DNA from 3 places in the Pseudomonas sp. SDO5532_S415 genome. Region 3 is predicted to be linked to each of the others. Evidence: predicted binding sites of a transcription regulator. Region 3 holds the regulator's gene; each other region holds the start of a gene.

Region 1 (7,081 bases), on a different contig from region 3:
AAGCCGCACGCGGACTGTGGCGGTGCAAGGCATGGGCCACCAGTTCTTTACCGGTCCCTGATTCGCCGTTGATCAGCACGGTGATGTTGGAGTGGCTCAAGCGCCCGATGGCGCGAAACACTTCTTGCATCGCTGGCGCTTCACCGATGATCTCCGGGGTGCGGGTCAGGGTCGGAGCGACTTCCAGGCCTTGCTGTTCCTGGGCGTGCTGGTTGGCGCGCTTGACCAGCGAGACTGCTTCGTCGACATCAAAAGGCTTGGGCAGGTATTCGAACGCGCCACCCTGGTAGGACGCGACAGCGCTGTCCAGATCGGAGTGCGCCGTCATGATGATCACTGGCAGTCGTGGGTGTTGTTCGCGAATCCGCGCCAGGAGATCCAGGCCGCTGGCGCCAGGCATGCGGATGTCGGAAATGATCACGTCCGGCTGCTGGCGCGCCAGTCGGCTCATCACGCCATCGGCGCTGTCGAAGCTCTGCGTGGTCATGCCTTCCTGTTGCAAGGCTTTTTCCAGGACCCAACGGATAGAACGGTCGTCATCGACGATCCACACGGTTTCACTACGGCTCATGTCGATGTGGCTCCTTGTTCCAGTGGCAGAAAGATCGAGAAAGTGGTGTGGCCGGGGTGGCTGTCACATTCGATCAGGCCCTGGTGCTGGCTGATGATGTTCTGGGTAATGGCCAGGCCGAGCCCGGTACCGTCCGGACGACCGCTGACCATGGGAAAAAAGATGGTTTCCTGGAGTTCGGCAGGAATGCCCGGCCCGTTGTCGATGATTTCGATCTTGGTCACCAGGCGGTGACGCACATGGCCGATGGTGAATTGCCGCATGGCACGGGTGCGCAGGCTGATGCGGCCCAGGCGCAGTTCGTTCTGGCTGCTGATGGCCTGCATCGCATTGCGCACGATGTTCAGCACGGCCTGGATCATCTGTTCGCGATCGATCAATACATCGGGAATGCTCGGGTCGTAATCGCGCACCAAAGTGATGCAGCCCTGGCTTTCGGCCTCGACCAGATGACAGACGCGCTCCAGCACTTCGTGGACGTTGCACATGGCCAGCGACGGCAGCTTGTTGGAGCCGAGCATGCGATCTACCAGATTACGCAGGCGGTCGGCTTCTTCGATGATGACGTTGGTGTAGTCGCGCAAGCTTTCTTCCGGCAGCTCACGGGCGAGTAACTGCGCCGCGCCACGAATACCGCCCAGCGGATTCTTGATTTCGTGGGCGAGACCGCGCACCAGCATCTTGCTGGTTTCCTGCTTCGACAGCTGTGCTTCTTCCTTGGTGATGCGCAGCAGGCGGTCGCGGGGATGTACTTCAAGCAGCAGCAGTGTGTCGCCATTGCTCAGGATCGGCGTGACCGCGTAATCCACCGTCAGGGTCTGGCCGGTGAGCGCGGTGAGCATTGCTTCACGCTTGGTGAACGGATGCGCCTGCTGGACGGCCTGACGCAACGAGTTCAGTGCCTCGGTGGATTCGGTGAACAGCTCGCTGATGAATTGACCATGGCTTCGCTGGCCGCTGATGGCCAGGAGCATCTCCGCCGCCGGGTTCATGTACTCGAGTCGCAATTCGGCGTCGAGCAGGATGGTGGCGGTTGTCAGGTTGTCGAGTAGCAAACGATGCAGTGCGTCGCTGATGGTCATTCAGGACCTCTTTTGGCGCATGGATAAAGAGCTGATACCAGGAAACTGCAAAAACCAAACCAAGGCTCCGAAAAGAAGCGTTCAACGCCTGAAACGGGCGTTTGACGCTCGATTGCGTGGCGTTCGATCGGACTTGGCGGGTACTTTCGAACCAAAATGGGTTGGATTTCGAGCGCGGTGCAACCATTCGCACCAATATAGTGCGCAAAGCTGAACAAGGTTAGAAAATCGGCAGGAACCGGCTTTTTCTTCGGCTGGTTTATCGATGAGCGGACATTCCGGCCATTGGCCGTCTTCAATGGACGTGACGACCATCGCTGACGCAGGCAATGCGAGCAGGCAGGGAGGCAATCAGCAGTCAGGGCTTCAGCGCTTGTGTACCCGTTGCACGGTAAAGGTCACGGTGGGGCTTTGCTGGATCACGGTTGCGCCGTCAATCACTTGCACCGCGAGGCTGTGCAGGCCACGGTCGATGTTCACCAGTTGCAGGGCCGGTACGTTGCCTGGCTGGCCGTAAGGGTTGCCGTCCAGCAGAAGCCGGAACAGGTGCGAGCCTTTCAGGTGTGGTTTGATCAGCACATTGACGGTAAACGTGCCGTTATTCGCGCGCAGGGCTTCGGTGGTGGGCAGGCCCGTGAGTTCGAGTAACTCGTAGGCGCTCTGAGGTTGTTTGCGGGCTTCGGCGGCGGGTGAGGGGTTGCCGGTTGGCTGGGTTCCAACACTGTTGAGCGGTGGCAACTCGACCGGCTGAGCCCTCACGCCATCCGGCGGTTGATTGCTGTAGGCGGTATTGCCATCGGAATCTGTGTACTTGTAGATCTGTGCTGAGGCGGGCAGGGCGATCAGTAGCAGGATGAAGAGAAAACAGCGACCCATAAAATCGACCGGAAGCAAAAAAAACGTTGGATTGCAGCATAGAGCAGGAAGGGTGGTTGGCCTAGCTTGTTAACAATTGGATATGGATTTGCCAGTTGTCCCCTGTGGGAGCGAGCCTGCTCGCGAAGGCGGACTTGCAGGCGACAACTGTTTTGAATGTACAGGCCTCTTCGCGAGCAAGCTCGCTCCCACCGGGGGTCTTCAGTGGTCGTTGAATCGCGGGCATAAAAAAGGCCTCCCTAAGGAGGCCTCTTTTTTCACGCCGCTTGCGCAGGCGTCACTGGATTAGCAGCTGTAGTACAGGTCGTATTCCAGTGGGTGTACGAAAGTACGTACCTTGATTTCTTCTTCGCTTTTCAGAGCGATGTAAGCGTCGATGAAGTCGTCGGAGAACACGCCGCCTTTGGTCAGGAACGCACGACCTTTGTCCAGCTCTTCCAGGGCTTCTTTCAGGCTGCCGCAAACTTGTGGGATCTCTTTCGCCTCTTCAGGCGGCAGGTCGTACAGGTTTTTGTCAGCGGCATCGCCAGGGTGGATCTTGTTCTGGATACCGTCCAGGCCAGCCATCATCAGTGCTGCGAAGCACAGGTATGGGTTGGCAGCCGGATCCGGGAAGCGCGCTTCGATACGGCGCGCTTTCGGGCTCGACACGTAAGGAATGCGGATCGAGGCGGAACGGTTACGGGCGGAGTAGGCCAGCATTACCGGAGCCTCGAAGCCTGGAACCAGACGTTTGTAGGAGTTGGTTGCCGGGTTGGTGAAGCCGTTCAGAGCCTTACCGTGCTTGATGATGCCGCCGATGAAGTACAGAGCGGTATCGGACAGGCCGGCATAGCCTTCGCCTGCGAAGGTGTTCTTGCCGTCTTTCCAGATCGACATGTGAACGTGCATACCCGAGCCGTTGTCGCCGTACAGAGGCTTAGGCATGAAGGTAGCGGTGCGGCCGTAGGCATCGGCAACGTTGTGCACGACGTACTTCAGGGTTTGGGTTTCGTCGGCTTTCTTCACCAGGGTGTTGAACTTGACGCCGATTTCGTTCTGGCCGGCAGTTGCCACTTCGTGGTGGTGAACTTCGACGGTCAGGCCCATTTCTTCCAGTGCGTTGCACATGGAGGTGCGGATTTCGTGGTCGTGGTCGAACGGCGGAACCGGGAAGTAGCCACCTTTGACGCCTGGACGGTGACCTTTGTTGCCGCCTTCCACGTCCTGGTCGGACATCCACGAACCTTGTTCGGAGTAGATCTTGAACATGGAGCCGGAAATGTCGGACTTGAACTTCACTTGGTCGAAGATGAAGAACTCTGGCTCTGGACCGGCGTACACGGTGTCACCGATGGCGGTGGACTTCAGGTACTCTTCGGCGCGCTTGGCGATCGCACGTGGGTCGCGGTCGTAGCCTTGCATGCTCGAAGGTTCGATGATGTCGCAGACCAGGATCAGGGTCGGCTCTTCGGTGAACGGGTCCAGTACGGCAGTGCTGTCGTCCGGCATCAGGATCATGTCGGAGGCTTCGATGCCTTTCCAGCCAGCAATGGAGGAACCGTCGAACATTTTGCCGACTTCGAAGAAGTCTTCATCCAGCGCATCGCGAGCCGGCATGGTCACGTGGTGCTGAGTGCCGCGGGTGTCCGTGAAGCGCAGATCAATCCACTTGACGTCATGATCTTTGATGAGTTGAACCGACTTCGACATAGTGTCCTCCGGGTGGATTAGGGCGGGTAGTGGATGCCCTTAAATGTTTGTGATGCCGGCGCGAATACTCTGCCAAGGCAACCTGCCTCACAAGGGAGCAAATTGCATGCCAGTGCCCCAGCATGGGTTTTTTGCCCCAATTTCACGCTTATAGAGGTGCAAAGCGTCTTAAAACGGAAATCCTCGCCCCTTAATGTAGCGTGGAAAGCGGAAAGTGACCCGTTTTGGTGCGTGCAAAACCTTCTGCACATTAACTGGTTAAACCTTGAGCAATTTCCGCTATAATCCGCGCCCCCCTTTTTCGGCTGGCCCAGCGCGCGCTGTTTTCATGAAACTAATCGTAAAAGTCTTTCCCGAGATCACCATCAAGAGCCGCCCGGTACGGATGCGTTTCATCCGCCAATTGGCCAAGAACATCCGTGCCGTGCTCCGCGATCTGGACCCGGCTGTGGTGGTGAACGGCGTATGGGACAACCTCGAGCTGGAAACCCGCGTCAGCGACCCCAAGGCCCTGAAAGAGATGGGCGAGCGCCTGAGCTGCATGCCCGGCATCGCGCACTTCCTGCAAATCGACGAATACCCGCTGGGCGATTTCGACGACATCGTCGAAAAGTGCAAGCAGCACTACGGTGATGCACTGGCCGGGAAGATCTTCTCGGTACGTTGCAAGCGCGCTGGCAAGCACCCATTCAGCTCCATCGATATCGAGAAATATGTCGGCAGCCAGTTGCGCCGTCAGTGCGGTGCTGCCGGGATCGACCTGAAAAAGCCGGAAATCGAAGTCCGCATCGAAGTTCGCGACCAACGGTTGTTCGTGATCCACAGCCAGCACAATGGCATCGGCGGATATCCGCTGGGCGCGCTGGAGCAGACGCTGGTGCTGATGTCCGGCGGTTTCGACTCCACCGTCGCTGCCTACCAGATCATGCGCCGCGGGCTTATGGCGCATTTCTGCTTCTTCAACCTGGGCGGACGTGCCCACGAACTGGGCGTCATGGAAGTCGCGCATTTCATCTGGAAGAAGTACGGCAGCTCGCAACGCGTGTTATTTGTCAGTGTGCCGTTCGAGGAAGTGCTGGGAGAAATTCTCGGCAAAGTCGATAACAGTCATATGGGCGTAGTATTGAAGCGTATGATGTTGCGCGCTTCCTCCCAAATTGCCGATCGACTGCACATCGAAGCGCTGGTCACTGGTGAGGCGATCTCCCAGGTGTCGAGCCAGACGTTGCCGAACCTGTCCGTGATCGACTGCGTGACCGACAAGCTGGTCTTGCGTCCGCTGATCGCCAGTCACAAGCAGGACATCATCGACACGGCCAACGAAATCGGCACTGCCGATTTTGCCCGGCACATGCCGGAGTATTGCGGGGTCATTTCGGTCAATCCGAAGACCGCCGCCAAGCGCTACCGCGTGGAGCACGAAGAGAAAGAATTCGACATGGCAGTCCTTGAGCGTGCGCTCGAGAACGCCAAGCTGGTGCCGATCGATCGCGTGATCGATGAATTGGGCCAGGACTTGCAGATTGAAGAAGTCAGCGAAGCGCTGGCCGGTCAGATCGTGATCGACATCCGCCACCCGGATGCCGCCGAGGATGACCCGCTGGAACTCGCTGGTATCGAGGTACAAACGATGCCGTTTTATGCTCTGAACGCTCGTTTCAAGGAACTGGACCCTACTCGCCAGTACCTGCTGTATTGCGACAAAGGCGTGATGAGTCGCCTGCATGCCCACCATTTGCTCAGTGAGGGGCATGCCAATGTGCGCGTTTATCGACCGAGCTAAGTGCCCGGGGCTGTTTGCCTGTGGCCTGCGTCACCGGCCCCCCGATGCCACCGTCAAGCTGTAACGGCTTTCACGGACGCTACTGTTAATCGCTGCCAAGACTTGTCAGCACACCGAATCCTCTGATCGAGATACACAAGTGATCGAAAATCTACGCAACATCGCCATCATTGCCCACGTTGACCATGGTAAAACCACCCTGGTAGACAAACTCCTGCGTCAATCCGGCACCCTGGAGCGCAACGAGCTCAACGACGAGCGCGTGATGGACTCCAACGACCAGGAAAAAGAGCGCGGTATTACCATTCTGGCGAAAAACACCGCCATCAACTGGAACGGCTACCACATCAACATCGTGGACACCCCGGGCCACGCCGACTTCGGCGGCGAAGTTGAACGCGTAATGTCGATGGTCGACTCCGTTCTGCTGCTGGTTGACGCTCAAGACGGCCCTATGCCGCAAACCCGTTTCGTGACCAAGAAGGCGTTCGAAGCCGGCCTGCGTCCAATCGTGTGCATCAACAAGGTTGACCGTCCAGGCGCGCGTCCGGACTGGGTTCTGGACCAGATCTTCGACCTGTTCGACAACCTGGGTGCCACCGAAGAACAGCTGGACTTCAAAGTCGTCTACGCCTCGGCCCTGAACGGTATTGCCGGTCTGGACCACAACGAAATGGCTGATGACATGACCCCGCTGTACCAGTCGATCGTCGACAACGTACCGGCGCCGGCTGTTGACCGTGACGGTCCGTTCCAGATGCAAATCTCCGCACTGGACTACAACAGCTTCCTGGGTGTTATCGGCGTTGGCCGTATCGCTCGTGGTCGCGTCAAGCCGAACACTCCGGTTGTGGCGATCAGTGCTGACGGCAAGAAGCGTAACGGTCGTATCCTGAAGCTGATGGGTCACCACGGTCTGCACCGTGTCGACGTTGAAGAAGCAGCTGCCGGCGACATCGTGTGCATCAGCGGTATGGACGAGTTGTTCATCTCCGACACCCTGTGCCAGCTGGACACTCCAGAGGCGATGAAGCCTCTGACCGTTGACGAGCCAACCGTTTCCATGACCTTCCAGGT
Region 2 (7,081 bases), on a different contig from region 3:
CAAAAGGTCGGTCAGCACATCGCTTTGTGCCAGCAGCGCTTCACCCACGCTCGACTGGCTGGCCAGTTGCTCCAGACCGCTGCGGTTGGTTGGCAGGTTGAGACTGGCGAGGATTTCGCTGCGCTTGCGGCCATGCTGTTCAAGCAAAATGATCAAGGCTTGCTTCTGCGCCAGAATATCTTCGAGCAGGTACATGTCGCGACCATGCAAGGCGAGGGACTCGGTACGCAGTAACTCCAGCAATTGTTGCGCTGGAGCAAAATCGTCGGTGATCAGTTGCAGTAGATTCGTGTCGTGCATGGCTGGCCTTGGGTTTTAAGCGTCCAAAAGCCTGGCGCCGGCCGAGGCCTAGCGCTGGGCTTCGAAATTGAGCAGTTTGCTGGCTACACGGTTGCTATCGACTTTATAGCTGCCATCGGCAATCGCTGCTTTCAACTCGGCCACGCGGGCTTTGTCGACGACAGGCTGATCGCGCAGCGTATCAGTGATCTTCTGCAACTGTTGAGCCTCATTGCTGAGATGTACCGATTCCCCGACTGTAGCGGTACCGGCCTGTTCGGCCTGGGTAGTCAGCGGTGCGGATTTACCGGTTTCGGCGGTTTCCTTGGCGGCGCTGGTACGTGTACTGCCCGTCAATGACGAGGAACTATTCAAACGGCTGAAATCGATGACCATGATAAAAACCTCTGGGAATTTGGACGCTTGCCATGTTTTCGGCCATTCCCTGAAAAACTTTAGGCCCATTTATCAATGAGCTTGCGCGCGTCAGCGCTTGCCCTTCATGGGACACAGTTTAGGGAACAGCCATGGCCAGCGCCACATCTTCACGTAACACAGAGCTCTGCATGGCCGCCTACATGGAAACCTCCACCTGGCCCGGCGCGATGACTTGCGCCTTGATGACTCGCTGGGAATTGAGGTTTTTCACTCGAATCTGTTCGCTCATGCCGCCATTGGACAGCGCTTCGCCGGGCATTCGCACGCTGAGCGTACCGCTACGGGCGGTGATCACCACCTGATCGCCCTTGCGGATGACTTCCGCCTGTTCGAGATGGACCAGGGTAATGACCTGATCGGTGACCATTGGTCGGGTAAGTCGTTGTCCGATCGCCTGGTCCACGGAGGTCAGGTAGCCCTGGTTGATCACACTGATATCCCGCTCGCGCAGGATCACATCTTCAGGCTCGACAATGCCGGCGCGCCGCAGTGGTCGCGAGGTGGTCACGACGTCGCGAAACAGCCGTACTTGAGCGGGTACGAAGACCGTCCAGGGGGATGTTCCTTCGCAGCGAACCTTGACCGTGACCCGGCCCAGCGGCTTGGCCGGACTCTCCAGTGAGGCTGTCAATTCCTTGTCGCACATCGGCATGCGCATACGCGGATCGAGCTGGTTGACCTGGATTTCGTAGCGACCTTCCGTTTGACTGGTGGCCAGATAGTCTTCTACGGTGAATTCAAGAAAGCCCTGGGTGACGCCGATAAGCATGTCAGGCAAGGTAACCGCGTCAGCAAGGGCAGGGCTGCCAACGTTGAACAGGCACAAAGCCGCCAACGCACCGAGGAGTTTGCGGTGGGGTATGGTAGGGCGTCGGAAAAATGTCGGTTCTGTGTTCATACAAAGATAAAAAGCAAGCGCCGTGCCGTTTAGAGATGAATGTGCGTCGCAACAACACTTAGCGTTGGTGTAGGAGTCTGGGCATGGCTGGTGTAATGGATTCGGTGAACCAGCGCACGCAACTGGTGGGGCAGAATCGCCTTGAGCTGTTGTTGTTCCGTCTCGACGGCCAGCAGCTGTATGGGATCAACGTGTTCAAGGTTCGGGAGGTGTTGCAATGCCCCCAGCTGACGCTGATGCCCAAGTCCAGTCCTGTCGTGTGCGGCGTGGCGAATATCCGGGGGGCGACCATTCCGATCCTTGATCTGGCAATGGCGACCGGCTCCGGTGCTTTGAAGGACAAGAACAATCCCTTCGTGATCATCACGGAGTACAACACCAAGACCCAGGGATTCCTGGTGCGCTCGGTGGAACGCATCGTCAACATGAACTGGGAGGAGATTCATCCGCCACCCAAGGGCACCGGTCGCGATCACTACCTGACGGCGGTGACGCGGGTCGACAATCAGTTGGTTGAAATCATCGACGTCGAAAAGGTGCTGGCGGAAGTGGCGCCGACGCCGGAAGCGATTTCCGTCGGCGTGGTCGATGTCGAAACCCAGCACAAGGCGCTCTCGTTGCGTGTGCTGACGGTCGATGATTCGTCGGTGGCGCGCAAGCAGGTTACGCGCTGCCTGCAAACGGTCGGTGTCGAAGTGGTGGCGTTGAACGACGGCCGGCAAGCGCTGGATTACCTGCGCAAACTGGTCGACGAGGGCAAGAAGCCGGAAGAAGAGTTCCTGATGATGATCTCCGACATCGAAATGCCGGAGATGGACGGGTACACGCTGACGGCCGAGATCCGCAACGACCCTCGCATGCAAAAGCTTCATATCATCCTGCATACTTCGTTGTCGGGCGTGTTCAATCAGGCGATGGTCAAGAAAGTCGGTGCCGATGACTTCCTGGCCAAATTCCGTCCTGATGACCTGGCATCCCGGGTAGTCGACCGGATCAAAGCAGCAGACATCAGCTAGGGGCGTCCGGCCCCTGGCAGTCAACACGATTTAAGAGGCGGCAGCATTGTCTACGGGTAATTTGGATTTCGAACAGTTCCGGGTATTCCTGGAAAAAGCCTGTGGCATTTTGCTCGGTGAAAACAAGCAGTATCTGGTCTCGAGCCGTCTCAACAAACTGATGGAGCAGCAAGGCATCAAGTCCCTGGGTGAGTTGGTCCAACGCATCCAGACCCAGCCGCGCAGCGGGTTGCGCGAGATGGTGGTGGACGCGATGACGACCAACGAAACCTTGTGGTTTCGTGACACCTATCCGTTTGAAGTCTTGAAGAACAAGGTACTGCCTGAAGCGATCAAGGCCAGTCCCGGCCAGCGCCTGCGGATCTGGTCGGCGGCGTGCTCGTCGGGTCAGGAACCGTACTCGCTGTCGATGTCCATCGACGAGTTCGAGCGGACCAATGTCGGGCAATTGAAGATGGGAGTGCAGATCGTGGCCACCGATCTGTCCGGCACCATGCTGACCAACTGCAAGACCGGCGAATACGACAGCCTGGCTATCGGTCGCGGACTGTCGCCCGAGCGGCTGCAGCGTTATTTCGACCCGAAAGGGCCGGGACGCTGGGCCATCAAGGCGCCGATCAAGAGCCGGGTGGAATTCCGCTCCTTCAACCTGCTGGATAGCTACGCGAGCCTCGGCAAGTTCGACATCGTGTTCTGCCGCAACGTGTTGATCTACTTCTCTGCCGAAGTGAAGAAGGACATCCTGTTGCGCATTCACAGTACGTTGAAGCCGGGTGGCTATCTGTTCCTGGGTGCTTCCGAAGCCCTGAACGGATTGCCGGATCATTACCAGATGGTCCAGTGCAGTCCGGGGATTATTTACCAGGCGAAGTGATCGGTTGGTGGTATCAAAAAACGGGAGTCCTCAGGGGCTCCCGTTTTTGTTTGCCTGATGAAGTCGGCTCCACCGCTACCACAGGGGATGCGGTGTTCTCTCGGTCGAGTAAAGCGGCAGAAAAGCGGCATCCAGCGGAAACCGGTTGCCGCTTTTCTGGCATTGCCGCATTGCCACTGCCCGCAAAGCCCCGGTTTACGGGCTTTTTTGAATTGGCATGACGCTTGCTATATCCAACGTACGAAAAATCAGGTCACCCGAAGGTTTCCCGACATGAGCATCAGCTTCGATAAAGCGCTCGGCATTCACGAAAAGGCTCTGGGCTTCCGCGCCCAGCGTGCCGAAGTCCTGGCCAATAACATTGCCAACGCCGATACCCCGAACTACAAGGCTCGGGATCTGGAGTTCTCGAAAGTGCTTGAGGCGCAGAACGATAAAGCCAAGAACGGCACGTTCGCCTTGAACATGACCAACAGCCGTCATATCGAAGCCGAAGGCCTGGGCAATGGCGACGAGTCGCTGATGTACCGCACGCCGATGCAGCCCTCGATCGACCAGAACACCGTGGACGCTCAGCTGGAGCAGTCGAACTACGCGGAAAACTCGGTCAACTTCCAGGCCAGCTTCACCCTGCTCAACAGTAAATTCAAAGGGCTGGTTTCAGCCCTGCGCGGAGAGTAAGTCATGTCTCTATCCAGTGTTTTCAACATTGCCGGTAGCGGCATGAGTGCCCAGACCACGCGTTTGAACACCGTCGCTTCGAACATCGCCAACGCCGAGACGGTCTCGTCGAGTATCGACCAGACCTACCGTGCGCGTCACCCGGTGTTCGCCACCATGTTCCAGGGCGGCCAGAGCGGCGGCAGCGATTCACTGTTCCAGAACCAGGATGCCGCCGGTCAAGGCGTGCAGGTGCTGGGCGTGGTCGAAGACCAGAGCAACCTCGAGGCGCGCTACGAGCCGAACCATCCGGCTGCCGATGCCAAGGGATACGTCTACTACCCGAACGTCAACGTGGTGGAAGAAATGGCCGACATGATTTCCGCGAGCCGTTCGTTCCAGACCAACGCCGAAATGATGAACACCGCCAAAACCATGATGCAGAAGGTCCTGACCCTCGGTCAGTGATAAGGGGCGACTCAGATGAGTGTTTCCGATACCACCAGTGGCTTGAGCCTCAACGACATCCTGGCCAACTCCGCGGTCAAGAACAAGACCGACGATAGCCTGGCTTCGGCAGCGGGCAGTGCCACCGGCAAAAAAGCCTTGGGCAAGGATGCGTTCCTGCAGTTGCTGGTGACGCAACTGAAGAACCAGAACCCGCTGGAACCGCAGGACAACGGCGAGTTCGTGGCGCAACTGGCGCAGTTCAGCAGCCTGGAAGGCATCACCACGCTCAACGATACCGTGAGCGGCATTGCCGGCGCCTTCGGCTCATCCCAGGCATTGCAAGCCTCGTCGCTGGTGGGCCGTTCGGTCATCGCACCGGGCGACAAGGCCGTAGTCGATACCACGAAGGGCATGACCGGTTCGATTTCGATACCGCAGTCGGTTGCCTCGACCACCGTGAAAATCACAGACAAGGACGGCAAGGTCGTTCGCACCATCGAGCTGACCGACCAGAAGGCCGGCAATGCCAGCTTCACCTGGGATGGCAAGGACGAGGCGGGCAACGTGGCCCCGGCGGGGACTTACACCTTCGCGGCGGCAACCACCATCGATGATCAGAGCGTTGCGCTGATCACCAACCTGCCGGCGACCGTCACTAGCGTGACGCTCAGCCAGACCGGCGGTGAGTTGATGCTTAATCTCGCCGGGCTGGGCAGCATTGCCCTGTCCAAAGTGCAAACCATTGGTATATAGAGCCGACTAACCCGGCACAAAGGAGTGGAATATGTCTTTCAACATCGGCCTTAGCGGTCTCTATGCCGCCAACAAGCAATTGGACGTGACCGGCAACAACATCGCCAACGTCGCGACCGTCGGCTTCAAGTCGTCCCGTGCAGAATTCGAAGACGTGTACTCGGCGACCAAGCTGGGGGCGGGGAGCAGGACCGTCGGTAATGGTGTGCGTCTGGCGAACGTTGCCCAGCAATTTACCCAGGGTGATATCAGCAGCGGCACCGGTAACGTGCTGGACATGGGCATCAATGGCTCTGGCTTCTTCGTGCTGAACAACAACGGTTCGCTGTCCTACACCCGTGCCGGTACGTTCAAGGTCGACAAGGAAGGTTACGTCACCAACTCCGACTACACGGCGCGTGTTCAGGGTTACGGCGTGGATGCCAATGGCAAGATCATCAATGGTGTGTTGACCGACCTGCGTATCGACACCTCCAACTTGGCACCGAAGGCCACTACCACCGTGTCGTCGACGATCAACCTCAAGTCTACGGAGCCCGCGATCGACGTCGTTGCGAACCCGTTCGACCCGAGCAAGACCGCGTCCTACACCAAGCAGTTCAGCACCCCGATTTTCGACTCTCAGGGTAACGAACACACCATGGATCAATACATGGTCAAGACGGGGCCCAACACTTGGGATACCTACACCCTGATCGATGGTCGCAACCCGAACGGCAGCGACCCGATGAACGCGGCTACCCGACCTGTTCCTTCGACCATGACGTTTGATACCAGCGGCAAACTTGTATCGGTCAGCACGCCGAATCCACCGGGTGCGCCAATTGTCAGCCCGAATCTGGCCATCACCAACTGGACTCCAGGTAAAGTGACCAATGGTGTGTGGGCACCCAATGGCGCCGCCGCCGACCCGGCGGGTGTGACCATCGCCATGTCCAACACCACCCAGTTCAACGCCGATAGCGCGCGCTCGATTCCGGCGCAGAACGGCTACGCCACGGGTCAGATCTCCAACCTGACCATCGACGGCAACGGCGTGATGCTGGCCAACTTCAGCAACTACCAAACCAAGCCGATCGGTCAGATTGCGTTGGCCAGCTTCACCAACGAACAAGGTCTGCAGCAAGTGGGCGGCACCGCCTGGAAAGAAACCTACGCGTCGGGTATTCCGGGCTACGATTCGCCGGAAACCGGCACCCTGGGTTCGATCCGCTCCAACTCCCTGGAAGAGTCAAACGTCAACGTGACCAATGAACTGGTCGAGCTGATCAAGGCGCAGAGCAACTACCAGGCGAACGCCAAGACCATCTCCACCCAGAGCACCATCATGCAGACCATCATTCAGATGACTTGATGTTTGATGCTGCGGCATTAAGAGCCCCTCGAAAGAGGGGTTTTTTTATGGCTGTGATTTTTGTCAGGGGCTGAGGTTTCGGTTGCCTGTGCTGGCCCCTTCGCGAGCAGGCTCGCTCCCACAGTGGAGCTGTGGCGTTCACACATGTGAGCGAAGGCGGCAAACCGGCCACTACATTCATCGGGGCAAAAGAAAACCCCCGATCAACCAGAGGCTCATCGGGGGTTTCAGGTAGGCACCTTTCAGCGCCTACAAGCTCAGCTTATTGGCAAGCTTCGCAATCCGGCTCGTCGATGGCGCAGGCCTTCGGCACTGGAGCAGGACCGGCTGGAGCAGCCAGAACCGAGTCGTCACCGTGG
Region 3 (7,081 bases):
TGGAGATGTCCTGGAACATCTCTTCGACATCCGGCTGCGCCGCCAGGTACTCGGCAACCGGCTGATCGAGTCCGGACTGCGCGCGTAACTCCGGTTTCCAGTAAGGATTGGGCAAGCAGCGCACATCGAACACCAGGTCGGCGTCGACCGGCATGCCGCGCTTGAAGCCGAAAGACTCCACCAGAAACGCTGTACCGGGCTCCGGCTGGTTCAGCAGGCGCAGCTTGATGGTATCGCGCAGCTGATACAGGTTCAGGTTGGTGGTATTGACCTTGAGATCGGCCAGGTCGGCAATGGGGCCGAGCAGGCTCGTTTCGTCGGTGATCGCTTCGGCCAGCGAGCGATTGGCACTGCTCAGCGGGTGGCGACGACGGGTTTCCGAAAAGCGTTTGAGCAGGGTTTCTTCGTCGGCATCCAGATACAGCACATCGCACTGGATGTGACGGCTGCGTACTTCTTCCAGCAACTCGGGAAACCGCGATAGATGGCTTGGCAGGTTGCGCGCATCGATGGATACGGCAACCAGCGGCTGTGACAGCTCGGTGTGAATCAACGCACGTTCGGCCAGTTCCGGCAGCAACCCGGCAGGCAGGTTGTCGATGCAGTAGTAGCCGTTGTCCTCGAGCACATCGAGGGCGGTACTTTTACCTGAGCCGGAGCGGCCGCTGACGATGATCAAGCGCATGATTACTGCCCGTTTTGCTCGTCCAGGACAACCTGATACAAGGCTTGATTGCTCGGGGCGCTGCGCAGTTTGTCGCGCACGTCCTTGCGGTCGAGCATGCTGGCAATCTGGCGCAACAACTCAAGGTGCGCATCGGTGGCGGCTTCCGGGACCAGTAGCACAAACAGCAGGTCAACCGGGGCGCCGTCGATGGCGTCGAAATCTATAGGGGCGTCAAGGTGCATCAAGGCACTGATGGGCGCGTTGCAACCCTTGAGGCGGCAATGAGGAATGGCGATGCCGTTGCCAAAACCGGTCGAGCCGAGTTTTTCGCGGGCGATCAAAGCCTCGAAGACATCTTGCATCTCCAGATCCGGCACTTCGCGATGGATAAGGTTGGCAATTTGCTCGAGGGCTTTCTTTTTGCTGCCGCCCGGCACGTTCACCAGGGAACGGCCGGGGGTCAGGATGCTTTCAAGTCGGATCATGGGTTGGGAGTGTTAACGACCGGTAGCGCCCTGGAGGAGGCTCTGGGTCTTTTCCTTATGCTTTTTGAGTTGTTTATCCAGCTTGTCGGTCAAGGCGTCGATCGCCGCGTACATATCGGTATGTTCCGCGTTGGCGACCACTTCATTGCCGGGAATATGCAGCGTGGCTTCGATTTTCTGCTTCAGCTTTTCGACCGTCATCGTGACCTGCACGTTGGTGATCTTGTCGAAATGTCGCTCCAATCGTTCGAGTTTTTCGCCGATGTAGGTGCGAAGAGGTTCGGTCACTTCCAGTTGGTGTCCACTGATGTTGACTTGCATACAGCTTCTCCTTCGTTGCCAGTGCATAAAGCGGCAGATCAGATGATCTGCCACTGGAACGCTGTGGCGTGGCTCTACATCAACCGCTTGCGTTCGCTCGAAGGCGCGATCCCGAGGGATTCGCGGTACTTGGCGACGGTGCGGCGAGCCACCTGAATGCCTTGTGCCTCCAGTAAACCAGCGATCTTGCTGTCACTCAACGGCTTTTTCTGATTTTCCGCGGCAACCAGTTTTTTGATGATCGCGCGGATCGCCGTGGACGAGCATTCGCCGCCTTCGGAGGTGCTGACGTGACTGGAGAAAAAGTATTTCAATTCATAGATGCCCCGGGGGGTATGCATGAATTTCTGCGTGGTCACCCGTGAGATCGTCGACTCGTGCATGCCGACCGCTTCAGCGATGTCATGCAGGACCAACGGCTTCATCGCCTCGTCGCCATACTCCAGGAAGCCGCGCTGATGCTCGACGATCTGGGTGGCTACTTTCATCAGGGTTTCGTTGCGGCTTTGCAGGCTCTTGATGAACCAGCGGGCTTCCTGCAGCTGATTGCGCATGAAGGTGTTGTCGGCACTGGTATCGGCGCGGCGCACGAAGCCGGCGTACTGGGCATTGACCCGCAGCCGTGGCACCGACTCCTGGTTGAGCTCTACCAGCCAGCGCTCGTTGTCCTTGCGCACGATCACGTCCGGGACCACATATTCGGCTTCGGTGGACTCGATCTGCGAGCCAGGGCGCGGATTGAGGCTCTGGACCAGTTCGATGACCTGGCGCAGTTCGTCTTCCTTGAGTTTCATGCGGCGCATCAGCTGGCTGTAGTCACGGCTGCCGAGCAAGTCGATGTAATCGGTGACCAGGCGTTTGGCCTCGGCCAGCCAGGGTGTTTTGGCAGGCAGCTGGCGCAATTGCAGCAGCAGGCATTCACCCAGGTTACGGGCGCCGATGCCGGCGGGTTCGAATTGCTGGATGCGGTGCAGGACGGCTTCGATTTCGTCCAGTTCGATGTCCAGTTCCGGATCGAAGGCTTCGAGGATTTCCTCGAGCGTTTCGTCCAGATAGCCCTGATTGTTGATGCAGTCGATCAGGGTCACGGCAATCAGCCGGTCGGTGTCGGACATCGGGGCCAGGTTCAATTGCCAGAGCAGGTGGCTTTGCAGGCTTTCGCCGGCTGATGTGCGGGTGGTGAAGTCCCACTCGTCGTCATCGTTGCTGGGAAGGCTGCTGGCGCTGGTCTGGTAGACGTCTTCCCATGCCGTATCGACGGGAAGCTCGTTGGGAATGCGTTCGTTCCAGTCACCTTCGTCGAGGTTATCAACCGTCGGCGCGCTTTCCTGGTAGGACGGTTCCTGGATGTCGGTGTTGGGCTTCTGTTCGGCGTTGTCGGCCAAGGGGTCGGTGTTGTCGAAGTCGTCGCCTTCTTCCTGGCGCTCGAGCATCGGATTGGACTCCAGGGCCTCCTGGATTTCCTGCTGCAGGTCCAGGGTCGACAATTGGAGCAGGCGGATGGCCTGTTGCAGCTGCGGTGTCATCGTCAGCTGCTGGCCCATTCTCAAGACTAGCGATGGTTTCATGGCAGGGGCTTAACACCTTATTCGCCGGCGCACATGCGCCATCCACTACAGGGGCGCCGGAGCGCCAAACATAAGCAAATTATATGCCCGAAGTTGCGGTGTTTGCCTAGAGCGCTGTAACAATAAAAAAGTATTGATTTTTATCGAGACAAGCGCTCGGTCGACTAGCCAGCACTTCAGTGCTTACAGGCGGAACTCATGGCCCAGGTACACTTCCTTGACCAGGTCGTTGGCCAGGATGGTGTCGGAGTCGCCTTCGGCGATCAGTTGGCCATCGTTGACGATGTAGGCTGTTTCGCAGATATCCAGGGTTTCACGGACGTTGTGGTCAGTGATCAGTACGCCAATGCCCTTGGCCTTGAGGTGGTGGATGATCTGTTTGATGTCGCCCACCGAAATCGGGTCCACGCCGGCGAAGGGTTCGTCGAGCAGGATGAATTTCGGGTTGGTGGCCAGTGCGCGGGCGATTTCCACGCGGCGGCGTTCGCCACCGGACAGGCTCATGCCGAGGTTGTCGCGGATGTGGCTGATGTGGAACTCCTGCAGCAGGCTTTCCAGCTCCTGGCGACGATCGGCCTTGTCGAGTTCCTTGCGGGTCTCGAGGATGGCCATGATGTTGTCGGCCACCGACAGTTTGCGGAAGATCGACGCTTCTTGCGGCAGATAACCGATACCGGCCTTCGCACGACCGTGCATTGGCTGGTGGCTGACGTCCAGGTCGTCGATCAGGACGCGGCCCTGATCGGCCCGTACCAGGCCAACGATCATGTAGAAGCAGGTGGTCTTGCCGGCGCCGTTGGGGCCAAGCAGGCCGACGATCTGACCGCTGTCGATGGACAGGCTGACGTCACGCACGACCTGGCGGCTCTTGTAGCTCTTGGCCAGGTGCTGAGCTTTCAGAGTTGCCATTACTGGGCCTTTTGCTCGTCGGTTTTCTTTTTCGGCTGGATCACCATGTCGATGCGTGGGCGCGCTTCGGTGACTTTGCTGCCTGTGGCGCGACCGGCGCTGGCCAGCTTTTTAACGGTGTCGTAGACGATTTTTTCGCCCTGGGTGACGTTGTTGTCCTTGTCGACGACTTTGGCGCGATCGATCAGCACGACGCGGTTTTGCGTTGCGTGATACTGGATGGTCACGCCCCAGCCTTGAACCGGCTTGGCATCGCCCGCGGTTTGCACTTGTTCGAAGTAGGCGAGGTTGCCCACGGACGTCACCACATCGATATCACCGTTAGGTGCACGGGTCATGGTCACTTTGTTGCCGGTGACCTTCATCGAGCCTTGGGTGATGATCACATCGCCCGTGTAGGTGGCGATACCGTTCTTGTCGTCCAGCTGGGCGTCGTCGGCCTGAATGCGGATAGGCTGCTGTTGATCATCCGGCAGGGCCCAGGCGCTCACGCTTCCCAGTGCTGCGCTCAGACTGAGCAAAATAGGGAGGGTTTTAACGAGCCTCATACTGTCCTCTTACGTTCGAGAGCAGGTGTATCCTGCTTTCTTTCAAGTACGCTTTCATTCCGTTGCCTGTCGATACGCCGCCAGCGCCGTCGATTCTAACGGGTTGCTCGGTCTGCGCATATTGCTTCTGCGGGAACACTGTCATGCGAGTGGTGGTGATCAGGGTCCTGCGGTTTTTCTCGTCGAAACGCGTGATACGTACCGAATCGATCAGCTCGACCTGTGTGCCGTCGGGATTGACTTCACCCTTTTCGCTCTGGACGTGCCACGGGAACTCGGTGCCGCGGAACATGTTCAGGTCGGGATTGGTCAGCAAGGTCACTTCGGTGGCTTTGAGGTGTTCGACCTTGTCCGACGTCATTTCGTATTGCAGTTTGCCGTCCGGCAGGAACTGCACGCTGTGGGCGTTGATGGCGTAATAGTCGATTGCGCTGTTGTCGACTTGCACAACAGGCTTGTCGAGGAAACGTTCCGGGCTGATGTTCCAGTAGCCGACCGCGGCGAAAATCGCCGCGATGCAACCGAATACCAGGATGTTGCGAATCTTTTTGCTCAGCATGTCTGGCTCACAGGTACGCGGCATTGGCCGCATCGAGGCGGCCCTGGGCGCGCAGGATCAATTCGCAGAATTCGCGGGCGGCACCTTCGCCGCCGCGGGCCTGGGTGATGCCGTGGGCGTGTTCGCGCACGAAACTGGCGGCATTGGCGACTGCCATTCCCAAGCCTACGCGACGAATCACCGGCAGATCAGGCAGGTCGTCACCAAGGTAGGCAACCTGTTCATAGCTTAGGTTGAGTTGGCCAAGAAGCTCGTCAAGCACCACCAGTTTGTCTTCGCGTCCCTGGTACAGGTGTGGAATGCCGAGGTTCTTCGCTCGCCGCTCGACCACCGGGGTCTTGCGGCCGCTGATGATGGCAGTCTGCACGCCGGCGGCCATCAGCATCTTGATGCCCTGGCCGTCGAGGGTGTTGAACGTCTTGAATTCGCTGCCGTCTTCGAGGAAGTACAGGCGTCCGTCGGTGAGAACGCCGTCGACATCGAATACCGCCAGTTTGATCTGTTGGCCGCGCTTCAGCAGGTCCGTGCTCATTACATTACTCCCGCACGCAGCAAGTCGTGCATGTTCAAGGCACCGACCGGGCGGTCTTCGCCATCGACCACCACCAGCGCGTTGATTTTATGGTCTTCCATGATTTTCAGGGCCTCGGCGGCGAGCATTTCGGCGCGGGCGGTCTTGCCGTGGGCGGTCATGACCTGATCGATGGTGACGCTGTGGATATCGATTGTGCGATCCAGGGTGCGGCGCAAATCACCGTCAGTGAAGATCCCGGCCAATTTGCCGTCGGCTTCAAGGATTACGGTCATGCCCAGTCCCTTGCGGGTCATTTCCATCAGCGCATCCTTGAGCAGGGTGCCGCGCTGGACCTGTGGCAGCTCTTGCCCGGCGTGCATGACATTTTCCACTTTCAGCAGCAGGCGTCGGCCCAATGCACCGCCGGGATGGGAAAAGGCGAAGTCTTCGGCAGTAAACCCACGGGCTTCCAGCAGGGCCACGGCCAGGGCATCGCCCATGACCAGCGCGGCGGTGGTCGAAGAGGTGGGCGCCAGGTTCAGCGGGCAGGCCTCATGTTCGACATGCACATTGAGGTTGACCTCGGCGGCCTTGGCCAACGGCGAATCGGGATTGCCTGTCACGCTGATCAGCTGGATGCCCAAGCGCTTTATCAGTGGCAGCAGGGTGATGATTTCATTGGTGGAGCCGGAGTTCGACAGCGCGAGGATGATGTCGTCGCGGGTGATCATGCCCATGTCACCGTGGCTGGCTTCCGCCGGGTGGACGAAAAATGCCGTGGTGCCGGTGCTGGCCAGGGTTGCAGCGATCTTGCTGCCGATATGCCCGGACTTGCCCATGCCGACCACGACTACGCGGCCTTTGCTGGCCAGAATCATTTCGCAAGCGCGTACGAAATCTGCGTCGATGTGCGGCAGCAAGCCTTGTACGGCTTCCACTTCGAGGCGGATGGTACGTTGGGCGGATTGAATCAGGTCGCTGGATTGGCTCATGTCGGAAATCGTTTAGCCTGATGAAAAGGCGGCGATTATAGCGGTTATGATCAAAACCCTCACGCAAGTTCGTCGCGCATTGTCATTCCTTGTTACTTAATCCCTCTAAATGAAGCTTTTGGCTGGTCATATTGCTGAACTTGGTCCGGCAATGACCTTGGGCGCATGGCGCTTGCAGTGATATAGTTCGCCGCCAGTTCGGCCCGCCCGGGAGTATGTGCTTTCGTCAGGAAGCCAGGCGTCCGAGTGAGAGGCTGCATCGCAAGGAGTTTAGATGAGTGCCGATAACGCCTACGCGGTCGAGCTGAAGGGACTGACCTTCAAGCGCGGTGCGCGCAGCATTTTCAATAACGTCGATATCCGTATTCCCCGCGGCAAGGTCACCGGCATCATGGGGCCTTCCGGGTGTGGCAAGACTACGCTGTTGCGGTTGATGGGCGCGCAGTTGCGACCTACCAAGGGCGAAGTCTGGGTCAACGGTCAGAACCTGCCGAAGCTCTCGCGCAGCGATCTGTTCG

What was found. Region 3 encodes sigma-54, which starts transcription at its own class of promoters, with help from an activator protein. Its sites were predicted from a motif close to ANTGGCATNNANNTTGCTNT; they were not measured.
Region 1: a site for sigma-54 is predicted at 4,316-4,335, ahead of glnA (type I glutamate--ammonia ligase). Genes of this name have one in related genera too.
Region 2: a site for sigma-54 is predicted at 3,717-3,736, ahead of flgB (flagellar basal body rod protein FlgB). Genes of this name have one in related genera too.

What each region holds. Positions count from the first base shown of each region.
Region 1 is NZ_JBSVWS010000014.1:4,427-11,507, reverse strand. Features, by position in the region: gene ntrC (nitrogen regulation protein NR(I)) at 1-571, opposite strand, end outside; gene glnL (nitrogen regulation protein NR(II)) at 568-1,653, opposite strand; gene ACW9HW_RS06505 (DUF4124 domain-containing protein) at 2,020-2,529, opposite strand; gene glnA (type I glutamate--ammonia ligase) at 2,815-4,221, opposite strand; gene thiI (tRNA uracil 4-sulfurtransferase ThiI) at 4,550-6,004, shown strand; gene typA (translational GTPase TypA) at 6,144-7,081, shown strand, end outside.
Region 2 is NZ_JBSVWS010000090.1:6,589-13,669, forward strand. Features, by position in the region: gene ACW9HW_RS18925 (flagella synthesis protein FlgN) at 1-300, opposite strand, end outside; gene flgM (flagellar biosynthesis anti-sigma factor FlgM) at 349-675, opposite strand; gene flgA (flagellar basal body P-ring formation chaperone FlgA) at 854-1,615, opposite strand; gene ACW9HW_RS18940 (chemotaxis protein CheV) at 1,699-2,631, shown strand; gene cheR (protein-glutamate O-methyltransferase CheR) at 2,678-3,505, shown strand; gene flgB (flagellar basal body rod protein FlgB) at 3,779-4,186, shown strand; gene flgC (flagellar basal body rod protein FlgC) at 4,190-4,633, shown strand; gene flgD (flagellar hook assembly protein FlgD) at 4,649-5,368, shown strand; gene flgE (flagellar hook protein FlgE) at 5,400-6,722, shown strand; gene ACW9HW_RS18970 (ribonucleoside-diphosphate reductase subunit alpha) at 6,985-7,081, opposite strand, start outside.
Region 3 is NZ_JBSVWS010000026.1:15,978-23,058, reverse strand. Features, by position in the region: gene rapZ (RNase adapter RapZ) at 1-685, opposite strand, end outside; gene ptsN (PTS IIA-like nitrogen regulatory protein PtsN) at 688-1,152, opposite strand; gene hpf (ribosome hibernation-promoting factor, HPF/YfiA family) at 1,165-1,473, opposite strand; gene ACW9HW_RS09625 (RNA polymerase factor sigma-54) at 1,548-3,041, opposite strand; gene lptB (LPS export ABC transporter ATP-binding protein) at 3,225-3,950, opposite strand; gene lptA (lipopolysaccharide transport periplasmic protein LptA) at 3,950-4,498, opposite strand; gene lptC (LPS export ABC transporter periplasmic protein LptC) at 4,485-5,057, opposite strand; gene ACW9HW_RS09605 (KdsC family phosphatase) at 5,065-5,589, opposite strand; gene ACW9HW_RS09600 (KpsF/GutQ family sugar-phosphate isomerase) at 5,589-6,563, opposite strand; gene ACW9HW_RS09595 (ATP-binding cassette domain-containing protein) at 6,838-7,081, shown strand, end outside.